2 regions of the Pseudoalteromonas sp. bablab_jr011 genome follow, and region 1 is predicted to be linked to the other one. Evidence: predicted binding sites of a transcription regulator. Region 1 holds the regulator's gene; the other holds the start of a gene.
What was found. Region 1 encodes LexA, which represses DNA repair genes until DNA is damaged. Its sites were predicted from a motif close to TACTGTATNNNNATACAGTA; they were not measured.
Positions count from the first base shown of each region.

Region 2: JIG41_RS02500 (YebG family protein) is a predicted target of LexA. The motif match lies at 3,215-3,234, and genes of this name have one in related genera.

Region 1 covers NZ_JACDWU010000283.1:47,056-63,608, forward strand. The annotation lists gene JIG41_RS16405 (protein-glutamate O-methyltransferase CheR) at 1-3, opposite strand, end outside; gene JIG41_RS16410 (methyl-accepting chemotaxis protein) at 262-2,589, opposite strand; gene JIG41_RS16415 (chemotaxis protein CheW) at 2,619-3,104, opposite strand; gene JIG41_RS16420 (chemotaxis protein CheA) at 3,101-5,179, opposite strand; gene JIG41_RS16425 (response regulator) at 5,195-5,557, opposite strand; gene JIG41_RS16430 (lipid asymmetry maintenance protein MlaB) at 5,567-5,839, opposite strand; gene JIG41_RS16435 (SCO family protein) at 6,012-6,626, opposite strand; gene cyoE (heme o synthase) at 6,623-7,531, opposite strand; gene JIG41_RS16445 (heme A synthase) at 7,541-8,530, opposite strand; gene JIG41_RS16450 (hypothetical protein) at 8,552-9,046, opposite strand; gene JIG41_RS16455 (SURF1 family protein) at 9,036-9,776, opposite strand; gene JIG41_RS16460 (DUF2909 domain-containing protein) at 9,791-10,102, shown strand; gene JIG41_RS16465 (cytochrome c oxidase subunit 3) at 10,002-10,877, opposite strand; gene JIG41_RS16470 (cytochrome c oxidase assembly protein) at 10,913-11,443, opposite strand; gene ctaD (cytochrome c oxidase subunit I) at 11,443-13,038, opposite strand; gene coxB (cytochrome c oxidase subunit II) at 13,038-14,180, opposite strand; gene lexA (transcriptional repressor LexA) at 14,724-15,341, opposite strand; gene JIG41_RS16490 (PaaI family thioesterase) at 15,515-15,952, shown strand; gene JIG41_RS16495 (hypothetical protein) at 15,956-16,336, opposite strand; gene JIG41_RS16500 (hypothetical protein) at 16,484-16,553, shown strand, end outside.
Region 2 covers NZ_JACDWU010000082.1:11,327-15,840, forward strand. The annotation lists gene JIG41_RS02490 (EAL and HDOD domain-containing protein) at 1-827, opposite strand, end outside; gene putP (sodium/proline symporter PutP) at 1,204-2,715, shown strand; gene JIG41_RS02500 (YebG family protein) at 2,853-3,161, opposite strand; gene JIG41_RS02505 (helix-hairpin-helix domain-containing protein) at 3,412-3,705, shown strand; gene JIG41_RS02510 (DUF6170 family protein) at 3,731-4,033, opposite strand; gene dsbB (disulfide bond formation protein DsbB) at 4,033-4,514, opposite strand, start outside.

The DNA of each region.
Region 1 (16,553 bases):
CATGTCTGGACCCACTAGCCTCAAAGAGTGCGCGCATTATAGTCAAACCATTAACTTAAGTGGTTAATCAGTCCCGCGGGTAAAAACAGCGAGACGATCATAAGCGTGTTAAGCATGATTGCACCGATACGTAAGGTAACCCACTGCAGGTAAGCGGTTACTCATGGTCCCCTTACCTTGGTCACCTTGCCGTGTCTTTTTGCTCAATAAGCTGTGTTAGTTCACACCATTGACATTCACTATGGTGAAACGGCAAGCGTATTAAAACTCTTCCCACTCATCGCCTGGATCAACAAAGTTATTTCCTTTGGGAGCTGAGCGCCCAGACGGGCTCGATTGTTTAATCGGTGACGCTGTCACTCTGCTTGTGATGTCTGTTTCCTCTTGATTCGATAGCGAGAAGAAGTTAAGCAAGCGGCGCATATCATTGGCTTGTTCTGCCATTGATTCACCTGCTGCAGATGCCTGCTCAACAAGCGCCGCATTTTGCTGTGTCATTTCATCCATTTGTGCAATGGCTTTATTTACTTGCTCAATACCTGAGCTTTGCTCTTCCGATGCCTGCGCAATATCCGAAATCATGGCCGTTACGCGTTGTACCGCTGTGACAATTTCTTGTAACGTTGAACCTGATTCATTCACCAATAATGTGCCATCTTCAACTTTGCCGACACTGTCGCGAATAAGCTCTTTAATTTCTTTTGCCGCAGCAGCTGAGCGCTGTGCAAGATTACGCACTTCACCCGCAACAACCGCAAAGCCACGCCCTTGTTCACCAGCACGTGCAGCCTCTACCGCGGCATTTAATGCAAGTAGATTAGTTTGGAAGGTAATTTCATCAATTACACTGATGATATCTGCTATCTTCTTACTCGATTCATTAATAGCCGACATACTCGTTACGGCACGGTTGACAACCTCACCTCCTTTTTGTGCCTTGCTACGAGTCTCTTCGGCAAGCTCGTTAACCTCTTTTGCATTATCGGCATTTTGACGAACTGTACTGGTCATCTCTTCCATACTTGATGCTGTTTCTTCAAGCGAAGATGCCTGCTCTTCAGTACGTTGACTTAAGTCTGCATTGCCTTGCGAGATTTCTTCTGCACCACTGGCCACCAGTGTCGCTGATGTATTTATGCGGTTAATAACCTCCGTTAACTTATCAGCCGTGGCATTCGCATCGCGTTTTAATTTATCAAATGAACCTTGGTACTCTTGTTCAATACGCTTAGATAAATCACCATTAGCCATAGCATCAAGCATATTGGCAGTGTCTTTTACGGCATCATCTACAATACCCACTAAGCTATTTAGACCCTGCGCTAAACGTAAGAAGAAGCCTGTTTTACCCGCAATTTCAACTCGTGCCTCTAAATCACCTTTACCTGCAGCGGTTACCAGACCGGCGATTTCTTTCTCGATAGCAACTTCTGCGGTTCTATCTTCCCACTCAACAACCGTTCCAATTCGTTCGTTTTCAGGGGTAAAAATAGGGTTAGCTACCAAACCAAAAGTACGTCCACCTACTTGAATCTCAGTGCTGTAGGTATCACTCAGTTTTGATAATAAATTACGTTGATGTGCAGGGTTTTTATGGAACACATCAATATTCTGACCGAGTAAATTACTGCTGTTAAAGTTAGGCAGGTCTTTACGAAGATCGCTCTCTGCCACTTTCATCATATTGAGCACCGCTTCGTTCATATAGATGATGTCGTTATTCGCATCGGCAATCATGGTGTTAGTGCCTACGCGGTCAAGCGCGCGACGTACGCGTAGATTCTCTTCAGCTTCACGCTTTTCGGCTTCTGCTTTATTGACACTGTCAGTGATATCTTGCCATTCAACAATTGTCCCTAAACGCTTACCCGACGAATTAACCCAAGGGGTTGCAATCAAGCTAAAAATAAGACCCGCTAAGCGCAGCGTCGTTTTATAGGGTTCAGATAAATTCTTTAGTAATTCACGTTGATGTGAAGGATGCTTATGAAAATCATCAACACAGGTGCCAATTAAATTTTCAACAGAAAAGCTAGGCAGCACTGTTTTCAATGCGGCTTCACGTGCTTTGAGCATTTGCTTCACTTGCTCATTTACAAACACTATTTCTAAATCATTGTTAGCCATCATCACATTTGCTTGGCATACACGCAGTGCATTTGACAGGTCAGCATCACGTTTAGATTGTTTTTCAAGCTCCTTCTGTGCAGTGATATCGCTGGCGAATTTAATCACTTTGACTACGCTACCATTGCTATCAATAATTGGGTTATAGGTTGCTTGGATCCAAATTTCTTTGCCGTTTTTACCGAACCGTTTAAATTCATCCGAAATAAATTCACCGCTGCGCAAGCGCTGCCAAAACTGTTGGTATTCGGGACTTTGTGCATCTTCTTCTGCAATAAACATTGAATGATGTTGACCCTGAACTTCTTCTAGCCGATAGCCCATGGCATTTAAAAAATTTGCATTGGCAGTAATGATCGACCCAGACGGTTGAAACTCAATCACTGCAAGCGATTTATTTAATGCTGCAACAACCAAATCATTATTTGACTCAACATTTTTAGGACTGCTAAACCATCCCATACCCTTCACCTTCTTGTTAATCTACCCAATTAAATGTCCATTGTTTTTTGTAGGTCGAGTAACGCGACCATTTTTTCACCCACATTTACTAACCCCGCAACGTACTGTGCGTTATCTGAGTCAGATAGATGTGGCACTGCTTTTGCCTCATGCTCAGCAATGCTATAGACATCCGAAACAGCATCAACAACGATGCCTATAATTTTACTTGCGTTCTCTAACTCTACTTTCAGTACAATCACCACTGTGAGTGGCCCATACTCAATAGCCGGAATACCAAATCGCAACCGCAAATCAACAATAGGCACTATCGTGCCACGTAAGTTGATCACCCCCTTGACGAAATCGGGTGAGTTTGGAATAACCGTTATTTCTTCCCAACTGCGTATTTCTTGCACAGTTAAAATATCTACACCGTACTCTTCTTCAGCCATAAAGAAGGTTAGAAACTGTTTAACATCTTGGTCTTGCTCAATATTCAGCTTATTATGTAGGTCATCGTGTGCTGCAATCATGACGCCTCCAAGTTAGCTTTTGACTCTATTATTAGCTCTTGACTGCCGGGCTTTCTAAGCCCTGATAACTTAATTAAGCCACTAATATCAACAATGAGTGAAACGCGGCCATCCCCTAAGATTGTTGCCCCTGAGACGCCATCGACCTTTTGATAATTCGCCTCTAAGCTCTTAATAACAACCTGTTGCTGGGATAATAAGTCATCAACCAATAAACCAATTTTTTGGTTGTCACTTTCCACCACCACCAGTAAGGTTTTATCCAGTGTTTCAATCGCACCTTGATGATTAAAAATACTGTATAGACGTAAAATCGGGATGTATTCATCGCGTAGCCGCAACACATCCAAATCTTTTCCAACTCGACTGACCTTCGTGATATCGATTTGCAACGATTCAATAATCGAAATAAGTGGAATAATGTAGGTATGCTCAGCCACACGAACAAGTTGACCATCTAATATAGCCAGCGTGAGTGGTAAGCGAATGGTGAACGTTGAACCAACACCTGGGGCAGACGACACTTCAACGGAACCACTCAAGGCTTCAATATTTCGTCTAACCACATCCATACCAACACCGCGACCCGACAAGTCGCTCACTTGGTCAGCCGTTGAAAAGCCGGGTAAGAAAATTAGTTCGTTAACTTCATTATCAGACAGATCGTCGGCTTCTGATATCAAGCCATTTTTAATGGCTTTTTCGCGAATTTTGGTGGTATTGAGGCCTTGTCCGTCATCCATAATTTCAATGACAATATTGCCACCTTGATGAAAGGCATTAAGCGTCACGGTACCAACCGGATTTTTACCGGCAGCAACACGTTTATCGACCGTTTCAAGGCCATGATCAAGCGAGTTTCTAACCAAATGCACCATCGGGTCAGAAATCTTCTCCATCACCGTTTTATCTAACTCAGTTTGCTCACCAAGTAGTTTCAGTTCGACTTGTTTGTCTAGTTTTTGCGAAATATCGCGGACTAAACGAGGAAAACGACTGAACACAAAACTAATAGGCAACATTCTGATACGCATAACACTTTCTTGTAAATCGCGGGTGTTATGTGCCAGTTGAGCCAGCCCCTCTTGCAACGATGCAATCGTGGCTTCAGTAATTTCTTGCTCACCTAATTGAGTCAGCATAGCTTGCGTGATGACTAACTCACCAACCATGTTGATTAAGGAGTCAACTTTATCAATACCAACACGGATTGAGGTGGATTCGGTGTTGGTTGTTGTTGATTTTACAGCAGAGACTTTCTTTACTTCGGCATCGGGCTTGGTGGCTGCTTTTTCATTTTTGTTGTCAGTTTCAACCTGCGTTGATGGCGCCGCGCTCACAGCGACTTCATCACCAAATAAACCGCCGCATAAGGTAATCGTAATATCGGCGTCATCCTCAACCCATTCGAAAATTTCTTCGATACAACTCTGGTCTTTTTCTGTGGTTAAGAAAAAACGCCACGACAAAAAGCAATCTTCGGGGGCGAGGTCGGTAATATCAGGAACAGCATCTTGAAACGCTTGAGTTTCTAAGTCACCTAACTCAGCTAATTCACTGATCATGTACAGCGGTTCATTGCCGGTTTTAAATAAGTGATGATGTGGTTTAAAATCGATTTGGAAAGTATTAATACTGTTTTCGCTGAGTGGCTCCTGCACAGGCTCTGCCACTTTACTTGCCGCACGCATACCGAGTATTTCTTCGAATTTGATTCGCAGTTCATCCGCTTCGGTTAAGTCGGGTTGCTGCTCTGCTTGCAATGCTCTAAGTAAAGCTCGTAAACAATCTACTGATTTTAGTAATAAGTTTACATGTTCAGCCGTTAAATCTCGTGAACCTTCCCGAATTTGGTCTAACAGCGTTTCTAAAACATGGGTAAAATCAGCAACAGAATTAAAGCCAAATGTACCACTGCCCCCTTTAATAGAATGCGCGGCACGAAAAATAGTGTTGATTGTTTCTGAGTCTTCTTCGCCCGGAACTAAGTTTAATAACTCAGCCTCCATAGCATCCAGTCCTTCAAAGCTTTCTTCGAAAAACACTTCATAAAATTGGCTTAGATCTATACTCATGCCCCGCTCCTATTGTTAGCGAATCACTTTTTTTAAAACCGCTAACAATTGCTCAGGATTAAATGGTTTAACAATCCATCCCGTTGCCCCCGCTGCTTTTCCTTCGGATTTTTTATCAAGGCCAGACTCGGTCGTTAGCATCAATAAAGGGGTAAATTTATAGTTTGGTAAACTACGTAATTCACGTATGAGCGTAATACCATCCATCACTGGCATATTCACATCGGATATAACGGCATCGAAACCTTGCTGTTTAGCTATGTTCAACGCCTCACTGCCATCTTTTGCTTCCGTGACTTCAAAGCCTGCTTTTTTTAGCGTAAAACCTACCATTTGTCGCATAGATGCAGAGTCATCAACAGCTAAAATTCTTTTCATAAAAACCTCTTAATTGGTATTCTCAAGTACAAGATAATGACTTAAGCCCAAACTATTTATTGCCTCTTGCAACGGCTTGCTTTCGCCTACCCAAATAATTTTGTGTTGGACTGAAAGCAAATGCTTTTGTAATGAACATAACAGCTGAATTGAGGCCGTATCGGCACGAGTCACCTCACTAATATCAAGGCAAATATCATCGTTTGCTGACAACTCTTGCAACAAATCTTGATGTAGTGATTCGACTTGAGTGATGGCTAATTCAGTAGGAAGCTTCAACATTACTGGCACTTTCCCTGCTTAAAACAATTCATAACAAAAGCTTAGACCGAGTTATTAAAATTGCCATTAATTGAATTAAAAAATTGTAAAATTTTTTAGTAGCTTACATGTTGAAATCAAAAAAGGGAGCAATCGCTCCCTCGAAAATAATCACACTTGTCTATACAGATACTTAGTGATAATAATCTGCAATTTTTTTAAACTCTTCTGTTAACGTACTGGCGTTAATAAGCGGAACATTGCCCTGTTTAAACTCGGGCTTGAAAATTGCGCGTACCGCGCCATCGGGGTCAACCATCACGACTGACGCACTGTGATCAACAGCATATTCTTGCTCATCACTGTCATTAATCGCGTAAATGAGCCCTAAATCTCTAACAAAGGGAAAGAGCTGTTTATGAGGGCCTGATACGGCTAAAAAATCAGGGTTAAAATAATCAATATAGGCTTTGCGTTTTGCGGTGGTATCTCGTTTTGGATCAACCGCTACAAACCACACTTGTACCGTGTAATCTTGGCTCAGCTGCTGTTGCACACTGGTCAATTTAGCCAACGTCATTGGGCAAATATCAGGGCAACTTGTGTAACCTAAAAAGACTAAATTCCAATGACCTTTGAAGCGACTATTATCGGCGGTGTCGCCATGCTGATCAATCAATGTAAATGACTTAACAGGCTTGGCTTGCTGATACACCAGCGCATCCACATCGGGAGGTGATTTTTCGGGGCTACAGCCCGTTAAAAAAAACACCACTCCCAAACAAAGTGCCACTAAAAAACGCGTCATAAAAGCAACCATTTATCAATAAATAAGGCGATAAAGAGTAGCATTAAATGCACAATTGAAAAACGAAATAAGTCCATCGCGGTATCATCTTTCCCACCCAGTTTTAGCTTTAATGCTTTATAAACGAAAATGGCATTTAACGCACTTGCCGCCATTAAGTATATGCCCCCTGACATACCAATTAAATAAGGTAATACACACACCAATGCCAGTAAAACAGAGTAAGCGACCACACATGTTTTACAAAATTCGATACCATGAGTAACGGGTAACATCGGAATTTTTGCGCGCTCATAGTCACTTTTACGCGCAATCGCTAACGCCCAGAAGTGAGGCGGAGTCCAGGTAAAAATAATCATAACAAGTAGCCAAGGCGCTGCCGCCATATGACCCGTTTCAGACACCCACCCTAATAAGGGTGGCATAGCACCGGCCAGCCCCCCTATAACAATATTTTGGGGTGTGGCACGCTTTAAAAAAGAAGTGTAAATAAATGCATAACCCACTAACGCAAAAAGTGTCAGTATCGCCGTTAAGGTGTTTGCCCAAATGATCAACATCATAAAGCCTGCAGTACCAATAGCAGCTGCAAAACTTAAAGCATGTTGCTTGCTCAAACGCCCCTTAGCGACAGGACGGTGGCGAGTACGCGCCATCTTGCTATCAATTTCACTATCAACAACATGATTAATCACCGCAGCAGCGGCTGAGAGTAAACCTATACCCAACAAACTTGCCAATTGAACAAAAAGACCTCGCCCCATATCAGGAGCAAGTGCTAAACCAACCCATGCGGTGAGAACAAGCATCGCAACGACTTTAAATTTGCTAATCGCAAGATAGTCTTTTAACAACGCATGACCATGAGAAAATATTGATTTTTCAGTACGTAATGTTAAGGCCATTATCGCCTCCTAAGTTCTTGCTTTTAAGTGGAAACATAGTCTAACCATTGTTAATAACAACATGGCTGCCATTAAGTTATGAGCAAGCGCTACGCTTAAAGGGAAATGCCAATGAACAACCGCAAGGCCTAAACAGATTTGACACAGTAAGGCTATTAACACGGTGACCGTGCAATGCTTTATTTTTCGAGAATAAGAGTGCGAATAGATACGCCACATAATGAGTGCCAATACAACACAGGTAACAAGGGCCCAAATACGGTGTAATAAGTGAATAGACATACGTGCCTGCTGCGATAAAACACCATATTCATAAGTACTGTGTTCAAGTGGCAGTTGAAAAACGCTCTTTAACGAGAAAGGTTGAGCATAACTGCACAATGGCAACCCATTGCAGTGCGGTGCCGCATAATTAGCCGCAAGCCACCCTCCTAAGGCAATCTGAAGTATCAGGACGACTAAGCCAATCAAGGCTAATCGGTAATATGGCCGAGCTCCTGCATCCCCACCCACAATGGGTTTTGTGGTTAGCCTCAAGTACAACAAGAACACTAAAGACAAAATACTGAATCCCCCAAGCAAATGCCCCATCACCACTAATGGTTGTAAGTTCATGGTAACGGTCCACATACCTAGCGCGGCTTGAAATACCACTAACAAAAGGAGCAGTAACGTTAACTTAACTGGGGTAGTTGGGTATTGGCGTTTTAACCAAGCCAAAACAAACAAAGCCAAAATAAATAACCCAAGCGCACCGGCAAAATAACGATGGATCATTTCTTTCCACGCTTTTGCCGCTTCAAACATCATATCTGGGTAGTTTTGTTCAACATGTAGTAATGCTGTTTCGTGCTTTGGCACCGTTAAAAACCCATAGCAACCGGGCCAGTCCGGGCAGCCTAAACCTGCATCACTGAGCCGTGTATAAGCCCCCAGTCCAACGACTAACACCGACATAAAACACGTAATTAAGACTAAATATTTATAATTTTTATACATCTTTTGCATCCTTACTGAGCTTTAACTTGAACGCGCATAATTAAGTAGTTTTTTTAGATCTTTCAGTAACCCTTTTTGAATTAATCTGTTTTGTTCTGGCTCATCAGTGTAAGGATAGTGCAGTACCACCAAGCCCATATGATCGACCAAATATAAATCTCCCGCTTTAAGCGCTGAGTTTTCATCTAATTGTCGCCAACTAGTGGCTATATCTTGCTGATTTGTAAGAACGGCAACATCAACCTTTTGCTGATTCTTACCCAAGGCAATATGAAGGTTGTCTAAGCTGGCTAACTGGGCTTCACAAACCGAGTGACAGCTTTTTGGGTAGTTAAGCGCAATCGTCCATGGTTTCGGATCGCCCTGCTGCCAATTTGCAAGCTTTACTTCTGTTTCTAACAGCTCCCCGTAATTACTTGAACCGCTGGGCAGCCAATCAAGTTTCAATGCTGTATACGCTAACGCCAGTGGCACAAAGCAACATAGAGCAAATAAACTAAGTGGATTAACTTTCATTACGTCTCCTTCTCATCGCAAAATAAGCTATAACAACACAGGCCGCACCAATGAGCAGCCACTGCACAGCGTAGGCATAATGCTTGTCTGGCCCCATCACTACACTTTCGTAATGAGGAGTCGCTATGTCATCAGCTGCAAGGCGGTAGGCTAAAAACGGTTGCAGAGGTTGCGCTAGTTGACGACTAAAAATGTCTAAATCAATTGCTTGAATACGCTTAGGCCAGCCAGCTTCAGCGCCAATTTCATCTGCTAGCGTAAAGCCTTGCAGCTGACCTTGTTTGAGTTGCACTGTGGTAGATATGTGTGAAGGTTGAGGCCAATTTACGGTGGGGAGTTGACTACGATCAATCGGTGCCTTCAACCAGCCGAAATTAACAATGACAGGCGCTATATCATCATTAATTTTTACAGCAGCAAGTAGGTCGTATCCTACTTGTCCTTGGTAAATCTGATTATCTAACAGCCAATAACGCTGCGTATTGATGAGCCCATGCAAAGTCAGCTTTAAACCTGTTTTATCAACCTGATTAGGTAATAATTGAAATGCCTGCCAGTCCATTACACCTTGCTGTTCTGACTGCTCAAGCTGGCTTAATTGCTGTTGTTTTTGCTCACCACGTTGATACTGCCACACACTCAGCCGTAAACACACCAGCACCGCAAGTGACACAACGCAAATTGCAATAATTGAGCTAAGCTTTTGTTTACGCCTTAAAATCAACTGCATCTAGGAAACCTAAAATGATAAAAATCATCATTACACTGTTATTGTTATATATCGTGTTTAATCTGTTTCGGGCGCTATTTGTGATGATGTCTACTAAGCAACACTCGCGACCGATGTCTCACTATTTAGGTCGACGAGTGTTTTTCTCTGCCATGGTACTGATCATCATTATTGCGGCATTAAAACTGGGCTTTATTCACACTAACCCATCGCCAATTCATAACGCTACAGCACGTACACAAATACAAATAAACACAACCACACCACGTCAACAAAGTGCCAGTACCAAGCCGCAGCTTGAAAGGCAAAATGCTTTTCACTGGTAAAGTGACCTTTAAAAATTCGCAGCAGTACCACAAATAAAATAATTGTCCCTAAGGTCACATGCATGCCGTGAAAGCCGGTCAGCAAAAAGAAGGTATTGCCATACACTCCCGCATCAAGGGTTAGACCCAAGTCTTGGTATGCATGCATATACTCATAAACTTGCAGAGCCAAAAACACCACACCAAGCAACACAGTGAGTGATAAGAACGTTTTGAGTGCCCCCCGCTTATTGTTTTCTATGGCAACATGCGCAAAGTGGATAGTGACCGATGAAGTTAATAGAATAAGGGTATTAATCAGCGGTAAGCCTTGCCAACCCATTGCTTGTGTTGTCTCTCCCGCAGGGGTTGTCAACAATGGCCATACGGCCTCAAATGAAGGCCAAAGTACCTCGTTGGTCATGGCATTATTCCCCGCACCACCTAACCAAGGTACCGAGATCATGCGGGCGTAAAATAATGCCCCAAAGAACGCCATAAAAAACATCACTTCAGAAAAAATAAACCAACTCATACCTTGTCTGAATGAGCGATCCATTTGTGCTGAATATAAGCCTTTGTGCGACTCTTCAATCACGTTTTTAAACCAACTAAAAACCATATATATGAGGATCGCAATACCAAGATATAAGACGAACTGACCACTGCTTCCTTCGCCGTTTACTTGCATTACAGTGAGGCCTGCGCCTACTGCAATTAAAAACATTGCGACAGCCCCAACAATTGGCCAAGGACTCTCGGCTGGCACATAATATTTTTCGTAATTTTGATTCATTTTGTTTGCTCCTAATTAGCAATTAGCTTGGCGGCTTAATCGTTCTTGGCCACAACTTGCCCGCTAATATCAAACACGGTGTACGACAATGTTAGCTCTTCCACGTCATCGGGTAGTTCAGTATCAACATAAAACAGTAAAGTGAATTCCACTTCTTCTCCTGCTTTTAACGGCTGTTGATCAAAACAAAAACAAGCAATTTTATGTAGATACTTTGCTGCTTTACCGGGTGAAACACTTGGGATAGCTTGCATTACCTTGTCAGTATTACTGGTATTTTTAGCACTAAACTTAACTTCTCGCATGGCGCCTGGCTGCACAGCGACGCTGTACTGCTCAGACTCCACTTTGAATGGGGCGCCACTTTGCGCATGAGTTGTAAAACTCACATCAACCTGACGTTCAGTATTTACATGCTCACTGACTTTGGCTTGTTCAAGTGAGGGTTTACCATTGAGGCCCGTAACATCACAAAACACGTCATAAAGCGGCACCAATGCGAAGGCAAATGCAAACATAGCTAAACATGCTAACAACAGCTTTTTAAGCAAAGGTGCGTGATTCATTACTTAATCTCCGGTGGCGTCTCAAAGGTGTGATACGGTGCTGGTGAGTCAACTTCCCACTCCAATCCTTCAGCGCCATCCCATACTTTAGCGGGGGCTTTTTCGCCGCCTCTGGCACACTTAAAGACCACTAAAACAAACAGCAGTTGCGATAAACCAAACGCAAACCCACCGATACTGATGATGGCATTGAAATCAGCAAATTGAAGTGCGTAATCTGGAATACGGCGGGGCATACCTGCAAGCCCCACAAAGTGCATTGGGAAAAACAGCACGTTAACGCTTACAAGCGATAACCAAAAGTGCCATTTAGCCAAGGTCTCGTTATACATATTGCCCGTCCACTTCGGCAGCCAATAATAGGCCCCAGCCATAATGGAGAACACAGCACCTGTAACTAATACATAATGGAAGTGGGCAACCACAAAGTAGGTGTCATGATACTGAAAATCGGCCGGTGTAATAGCAAGCATAAGCCCCGAAAAACCACCTAACGTAAATAACACAATAAAGGCGATTGCAAACATCATGGGTATTTCAAAGCTAATAGAGCCTCGCCACATTGTTGCCACCCAGTTAAACACTTTTACCCCAGTTGGCACCGAAATCAGCATCGTCGCGTACATAAAGAACAATTCGCCAGCAACCGGCATACCTGTCGTAAACATGTGGTGTGCCCAAACAATAAAGCTTAAGAGTGCTATTGATGAGGTTGCATACACCATGGACGCATAGCCGAATAATTTTTTGCGCGAAAAGGTCGGCACAATCGTTGAGATAATACCGAACGCCGGTAAGATCATAATGTAGACTTCAGGGTGACCAAAGAACCAGAAAATATGCTGGAACATCACCGGATCTCCGCCACCAGCAGCATCAAAAAAGCTGGTCGCAAAGTACTTATCGGTCAATACCATTGTCACGGCACCTGCCAGCACGGGCATAACAGCAATCAGTAAGAAAGCCGTGATCAGCCACGTCCATACAAATAGAGGCAGTTTCATCCATGTCATACCCGGCGCTCTAAGGTTTACAATTGTCACAATGACATTGATAGCGCCCATAATTGAGCTAATACCCATAATATGCACTGCAAACACAAACAGCGCGGTATTATCGTTACTGTAAGTCGTTGAAAGCGGTGCATAGAACGTCCAACCAAAAGCGGGACCACCACCGGGCATAAGCAGCGATGCCAATAAAATAAGGAAGGCAAAAGGTAAAATCCAAAAGCTCCAGTTGTTCATTCGTGGTAAGGCCATATCTGGCGCACCTATCATCATAGGTACCATCCAGTTTGCAAGCCCTGTAAAGGCGGGCATCACAGCCCCAAATACCATGATCAACCCATGTACTGTGGTCATTTGGTTAAAAAAGTGAGGATCAACCAATTGTAAACCAGGTTGGAATAATTCAGCACGGATCACCATAGCCATGGCGCCGCCAATTAAAAACATCGTCAACGAGAAGATCAGGTACAAACTACCTATGTCTTTATGGTTGGTTGTATATAACCAACGCTTGAAACCTTTCGCTGGATGATGGTGGTCGTGATGCGCATGCTCAGTGGCTTGCTCATTAATAACGTTACTCATTAGTTCGCCTCCGCTGCTGCATCAATTGCTGCTTGAATCTGACTCGGTTGAATGACATCACCGGTATTGTTACCCCACGCATTGCGTTTATAAGTGATGACTGCTGCAAGTTGTTTTATTGAAAGCTGTTTATCAAACGCTTGCATCGCTGTACCTGGCTTACCATGTAAAACAATATCAATATGATCGTTCACATCGCCCAACACGATTGGGCTGCCTTTTAAGGCTGGAAATACACCCGGCAATCCCATGCCAGTGGGCTGATGGCAGGCTGCGCAGCTGGCCATATAGACTTGTTCGCCTAAAACAACTAATTCATCTTTCGAAAGAGTTTGATCAAGTAATGCGGCATCTGCAGCAGCGGCTTGTTCTTTCGCTTGTTTTGCGTCTGCAAGCCAAGTCGCAAACTCATCTTCTGGCAATGCCTCAACAACCACCGGCATAAAACCATGGTCTTTACCACATAACTCTGCGCATTGACCGCGGTACATACCGGGCTCGTTAATGCGTGTCCATGCTTCATTTATAAAGCCGGGATTGGCATCTTTTTTCACGGCAAAATCAGGAACCCACCAAGAATGTATTACATCATCAGAGGTCATTAAAAAACGTACTTTTTTGTTGATTGGTAACACCAGAGGTTTGTCGACTTCGAGTAGGTAGTGCTCTGTTTTTTCGGCTTGATTATCTATTTGATCTTTCGGTGTCGCTAAAATCGAATAGAAAGCAATATCTTCTCCCATGTATTCATAGTGCCACTTCCACTGCGACCCTGTTACTTTGACTGTAATATCTGCTTTTGAAGCATCTTCCATGGCAATAAGCGTTTTGGTGGCAGGGATCGCCATAGCGATTAAGATCACAAATGGAATTGCAGTCCAAAGTATCTCAACCTTCGTGCTTTCATGGAATTGGGCAGGCTTTGCTCCTTTAGACTTACGATGATGTATCAAAGCCCAAAACATCACCGCAAATACGATGATGCCAATCACACAACAAATAATAAATATCGTCATATGTAATTCATAAACATTATTACTTATATCAGTGACACCTTTACGCATATTGAATTGGCTATTTGCCAAAGCAAGTTGCGGAAGTGCTACCAATATAAGCCACAAGGTGTAACGCAGTTTACCCATGTGACAGCTCCTTTTATTGCTATTGCAAGACGCAAAGCGAAAAGGCGTTACAGCTGGTGCCCATTCGTTTTTTTTATTGTTTAAATACCCAAACCAATCGATGGTTGATGTGTCATCTGCAAACAGCTTGGGTCTGTGTATCATCACGACGCAATGAACGACACACTCATTGTTTAACCCCCTTACACATTTGTTGTGTGTCTTTTTCGTAAATAGGTGTTAATACAATGTACTTAACCAATTAGTTAAAAAATGAGCAATAAGCAAGTTTTTGTGGTAATAAATGTTTATTTTGGTGCAAAAATAACAACTATAATCAGCGCGTTAATTAATACTTAAGGCAAGTATAAAAACTTAAAAAGAAAGGAAAACTGCGCCGTATAAGGCTTTATGTAGAAAGTAAGGGTTAACAAATCTTAGGTAAACGGTCAAAAACAAACAACGCACCAAATTGAATCAATTTGGTGCGTTGTTTCAAAAAAGTTTAGCAAAGCAGATAAAGAAATTACTCTGCTTGTAACGATTAACGCGTAATATAAAAAGCTACATCCAATCAGCGTTGCGAATAACCCCAACAGCTAAGCCTTCAATATTAAATGACTCATGCTCTAAGTCCACTTCAATCGGGGCAAACTCTTCATTTTCAGCATGCAAAAATACTTTACGTCCTGCTTTTTCTAAACGTTTTACAGTCACATCGTCATCGACACGTGCCACAACAACTTGGCCATTTTCTGCAACTTGCGTTTTGTGTACTGCCAGTAAGTCACCATCCATGATGCCAATGTCTTTCATACTCATGCCGTTAACTCGCAATAAGAAGTCTGCAGCGGGTTTAAACAATGCAGGGTCAACCTGACAATGGCTTTCTACATGCTCTTGCGCCAAAATAGGTTCACCCGCGGCAACACGCCCAATCAGTGGTAAGCCAAGCTGTTCTGGCTCGTCTTCTTCGACTAATTGAATGCCTCGGCTTGCTCCAGGCTTCATTTTAATCATGCCTTTTTTTGCCAGTGCTTTTAGATGCTCTTCAGCGGCATTGGCACTTTTAAATCCCAATGTTTGCGCTATTTCAGCACGCGTAGGTGGCATACCAGTGTCTTTAATAAATACTTTAATAAGTTCTAAAATTTGCGATTGGCGTTTTGTTAATGGGCGCATACAACTGGTTTTCCATACAGTACATTTAACTGTGAGTATATACAGTTATCTGAAAATCGCAAATTTAAATTCCCCTTCCTCTCATGATAAAAAACAAGCATTGAACGGTGGGGATAGATACCATATTGTATACCGATATTTCACTTAAGAAGTTAGTTTGCGAAGGAAACACAATGAGCATTTGGTATCAACCATTCACCCTCGAATTATGTAAAGAACTCGAACAGGGTATTACTGGGCAAGGCACATTAATGAAAACAATGGGCATTGAAATAACCGAAATCGGCGACGATTATTTAGTGGCCACTATGCCCGCTATTCCAGAGCATCATAACCCTATGGGGATGGTCCATGGTGGTGCTAATGTTGTTTTAGCAGAGACTGTAGCAAGTTATGCAGCCAATTTTGTGGTCGACTTCACCGCATATTATGCTGTTGGCCAAGAAATAAATGCCAATCACATTAAAGCCTCTCGAAAAGGCCTCTTAACAGCCACGGCAAAGCCACTGCACTTAGGTAAGCGAACATCTGTATGGGAAATTAAAATAACGAATGCGGCAGGTGAACTATGCTGCGTATCACGAATGACCGCAGCGGTAGTCAAGCGTTAGTGATTAACGCTCAACAGGATAAATAGTAATTTCGAGCCCTGCGCCAATCGCTGAAATACGTAATAAGGTGTCTGCGTGCAGGGCTTGATTAAAACATTTAGGTGAGTCACCCGACTCAAACCCAATATCAAAAGTACGCTTTGAGCAAGACAACCATTGCTTTAATGCATTGCGTGAGCACGACTCTATAAGTTCACATAATTGGTTGATAGCTTTATCTGGTGTGCCGATATCAGCCGCGGCTTCAATACGTGCTAATTGACGGTATTCATCTTGGTCGTAATGTAAAACCATGGCGTTTTTCTTTAAATCAGCTACCAGCGCACTCATATCGTGTTTTGATTCAAGTTCCAGATCTACATTTAAAAATTGAATTTCCGACATACTCTCGTTTTTACCCTCTATTGATATCTCTGAAACTTTAACTCAGTTTTGTACATAAACCAAATTTAGAATACAGTAAATGCTGCAAGAGCGTTGAGTCGCTCTGTCTATACCGCTGCCCAATAAAAAAATAATAAGAGGTAATCAATGAATAAGCGCGTATTTAAATATGCCCGTAAAGGGCATAAGTGGCTGGGTTACTTACTCGCCATACAAC
Region 2 (4,514 bases), on a different contig from region 1:
GCAAAAAGTAGCGATAAGAAGCGTTTAATTGCTTCACTTCCCAATACAATAAGTGCTTGTTTAATAGTGCTTATTTCTGCACGGCGTTTAAACGCGGCTGAATTTGAGTAACGTAATAATTTATAAGATAAATTAACATCACGCTCAAAGACTTCAGTGATTTTCTTAAGGTTTAGATCAACACTCGATGTTTCGTATAAAAGCTCAGCAAGTGCCATCTCTGACGGAGGCAGCGTTTTACTTTGTACCATTTCAGGTTTTGAAAAAAAGAAACCTTGGAAATAACTAAACCCTAGGTCGAGAGCAAGTTGATATTTTTCGTGGGTTTCTACTTTCTCAGCAAGTAATTTTATATGAGGGAAAGGCTTTATTGCCTCAATTACCTCTTTAATTGACTCGGCCTCGGAGCTTAAAAAGTCGATTTTAATAATATCGATAAACGGATAAAAATGACGCCAAACAGGTTGATGAATATAGTCATCAAGGGCAAGTGTATAGCCTTTTTCTTTTAAATCTTTGACTAAAGCAAGCAGGCGTTTTCCCGGTTGAATTGTTTCAAGGATTTCGACAACAACGTGGTCTTTACCTAATAACAGCGGATAGCCTTTTTGTAAGGTGTCTAAAGTAAAGTTAATAAAAGCGGGTTTATTGTCGGTTAAATCTTCTAAGCCGAAATTAAACTGGCTCCCTTCAATAAGCCGTGAAGTTGCTTCATCGCCATCGATGTCTGGAAACACATTATCTACACCATCCCGAAAGAGGAGCTCGTAGCCTATGAGTTTCTTTTCCTTATCTAAAATCGGTTGGCGCGCAGCGTAAAAATACATAATTGAAGCAAGTCCACATCTGTTAATTCATTTCCTTCCCGCAATATATTGCATTGAGCTTAAAATAGCATTAGTTAAATAAATTTTATGCGGGAAACGTAATTTTATTCTCTTGTTCAAGACCTTAAGACTAAGATAAATTGTGCTTAAATTCTATAACTTGAATTAAATATCAGAAAAATTGTTAGCAAACCGTTGTTATTGTAAATTATACAGCTCATCGGCTTAATTGGAGTTGTGGGGCACAAGCATGATATAGTCGTGTGTGATACCGGCTTTTATCCCAATAATGTCTTAAAACTAAGTAACTTGCGAGTCATTATTTGGATTAGAAGCCTACATTGATTAATTTTTGGAGGCTGATTTGGAAACAGGAATGATAATTTCGTTAGCATTGTACTTCATTGTTATGTTGGGAATAGGGCTTTATGCCTATAAGAAATCAACTGACGATGTATCGGGTTATATGCTAGGTGGGCGTAATTTATCACCCAGTGTAGCTGCGTTATCGGCAGGTGCGTCTGACATGAGTGGTTGGCTGTTAATGGGTCTGCCAGGTGCAATGTATTTATTTGGTTTAAGTAAAGTTTGGATTGCAATAGGGCTCGTATTAGGTGCTTGGGCAAACTATTTCCTCGTAGCGCCGCGATTACGTGTGTATACCGAAAAGGCGAATGACTCGATTACTATCCCAGACTACTTCGCTAATCGATTCGATGATAATAAGAATATTCTTCGCGTTATTTCTGCCATTGTGATCATTGTTTTCTTTACTCTTTATACCTCATCAGGTGTTGTTGCCGGTGGTAAATTATTCGAAAACTCATTTAATATGAGCTACGAAATGGGGCTCTATATCACCACGGGTGTTGTGGTTGTGTATACCTTGTTTGGTGGATTTCTTGCAGTAAGTTTAACGGATTTTGTGCAAGGCTGTATTATGTTTATTTCGTTATTAGCTGTGCCTATTGCGACTTTTACAATGCTTGATCAGCCTTTCATGGATACCTTGGCTAATGCTCGCTATGACCTCTTATTAAGCTCACCCAAAGAAACAGAAATTCATGCACTTAACATGATGGATTGGTTTGCAGGTGGCTCGACAATTGCGATTATTTCGGCAATGGCTTGGGGCTTAGGTTATTTTGGTCAGCCACATATTATTGTCCGCTTTATGTCAGTGCGCTCTGTTAAAGATATGCCTACCATGCGTCGTATTGGTATGTCTTGGATGACATTGTCTGCAATTGGTGCTGTATTTACTGGTTTATTCGGTGCGGCTTATATGCTTGAAAACCAAATGCCAATTGACGATAAAGAAACAATTTTCTTAGTTTTATCTGAACTCATTTTCCACCCACTGATCGCAGGTTTTCTCCTAGCTGCAATTTTAGCAGCGATTATGAGTACTATTTCTTCGCAGTTATTAGTGTGTTCGAGCTCTTTGACTGAGGATTTTTATAAAATTTACCTGAATCGCGACGCGTCTCAAAAAGAGTTGGTATTAATTGGTCGTGTTAGTGTGATGTTGGTTGCCGTTTTTGCTATCTACTTAGCTTATGACCGTGATAACTCTATATTAGATTTAGTGAGCAATGCATGGGCAGGGTTTGGTGCTGCATTTGGACCGTTAGTGTTGCTTAGCCTTTATTGGAGACGAATGAACCTACAAGGGGCAATAGCGGGAATGGTTGTGGGCGCTGCGACAGTGCTGTTTTGGATTTATGCACCGATTACGATTGATGGTGAAAAGTTAAGTGCCATTATTTATGAAATTGTACCGGGCTTTATCTTATCAAGTATTGCCATTGTGGTCGTTAGCTTGAACACATCAGAGCCAAAACAAGAAATTACACAATTATTTGATGAAGTTGAATCGTCACTTTAGGACGCTAAGTGTCATTTTTTAGAATGTAATTAAAAAGGGCAACATAAGTTGCCCTTTTTTGTGTTAATTTTTTTAACTCTACTTTAAGAGTGACCGGTTACTTTGATGAATAATATCCGCTGCTAAAGTAAGGGATATTAACTGGCTGCTTTTTCTTTTATATCAGCGACTTTATCTGTGTCTGCTGATTTGGCTTTTTTCGGTTTGCTAGGCAGTTCTTTAGCGCCTTTTAGTACAGCCATAAATTGGTCTTTTTCTTTTGCTATTTCAAGGGCTAGAGATTCAATTTGTTGCTCACTTAATGGTACATCTACCTTCTCAAGCATGAGCTCTAACGACTCAGCGATGTCGAGCATTTTATCGTACGCATCAGCTTCTTTTTTGGTAGTAAACGTCATGCGCTCGACTCCGTTTCTTTCTACAACATATTTAACAACAACAGCCATGATTTCTCCTGCATTCAAGCGTGGCATTTGCAGCGTGTAATCGCTACTTTGATTACTGTTTTTATATACAGTAATCGTTTGGGGCCGAATTTGCAAGCTGCGTGTGTGTATTTTTTATGACATTAATTTGACAAAAAGGCATAAATTGACTTTATTTAGTTTGTCACCAAATTAGTGACGAATGTAATGGAATTAGTGTTCGGTGACGAGACTATTTAACAGTCCACGTAAGGACATCATGGAGGAAACAATGAAGTTTTTATCAAGTTTACTATTTGCAGCAAGTCTTGCATTACTGCCGGCGACTCAGGCACTCGCTGAAAAACCAGCTGAGTCAGTGCAAACAAAAATTCAAAAAGTGAGTATCAATAAAGCCACTGTAGAGCAACTTTCTCAGTTACCTGGCATTGGTAAATCGAAGGCTCAAGCCATTGTTGAGCATCGTAAGAATCAAGGCCCATTTAAATCAGTTAAGCAACTGAAAGAGGTTAAGGGGATTGGTGATAAATTGTTCGCTAAAATAGAAGGAAAAATTTCGCTTTAACTAAATAGTAACTTAAACAGGGCGTCTATTCGCCCTGTTTAAACTCTTGTATCGCTTTTCGCAGGTGAGGTTGAGCGAACATATTTTCAACCGGCGTTGTGATTAATGGGTAGCTTAATCCCGCTAATAATAACCAAGGTAAAAGCATCCAACCTTCAAAGTAGGCAAGGCCTAGAAACAAGGGCGCTAAAAATGCCAGTTTGCACACAGATAAAACGATTTTATGCATTGGGCTTAAGTGGGTCAGTGCAATTGCTATTATCTGCTGACGCTGCCTTACTTTAAAGGTCTTTAATTCAGGAATTTGACTGCTAAAAAAGTAAATCATTACAGTGACTTTTTGACTAGTAAGCGGCTTGCTAAAACCCCGACAAAAACAATTGAATATGCGGCAAAGATGACTTCCATCCATGCGGGCATACTCATTGACGCAAATTGCCAATCAATATTACCACAGTCTCCTGTTGCTGCGAAAAAGTGCGGGATCCATTCATGTAGGGGCATGAAACTAGGGAAATTTGGCTCAAACGCACAGCTAAATGCAAATGGATCTGTGTTGTTTTGCATAGCAATGTGCTCTTTTGCGATAAAGTAGCCCCAAATGGCAGAGATTCCCCACGTTGCAAAGGCGATTAATCGGCAGGTTACAGCGTGTGGGTTTATTGCTCCAATGATACCCGCGGCTAAGAGACCAAGCATCGCTGTGCGTTGGTATATGCACATAATACAGGGTTCTAGACCCATACTATATTGAAAAAACAGGGCTGTTATTTCAAATGCGAGTGCCGTTAAGGCTAATAATACCCAAG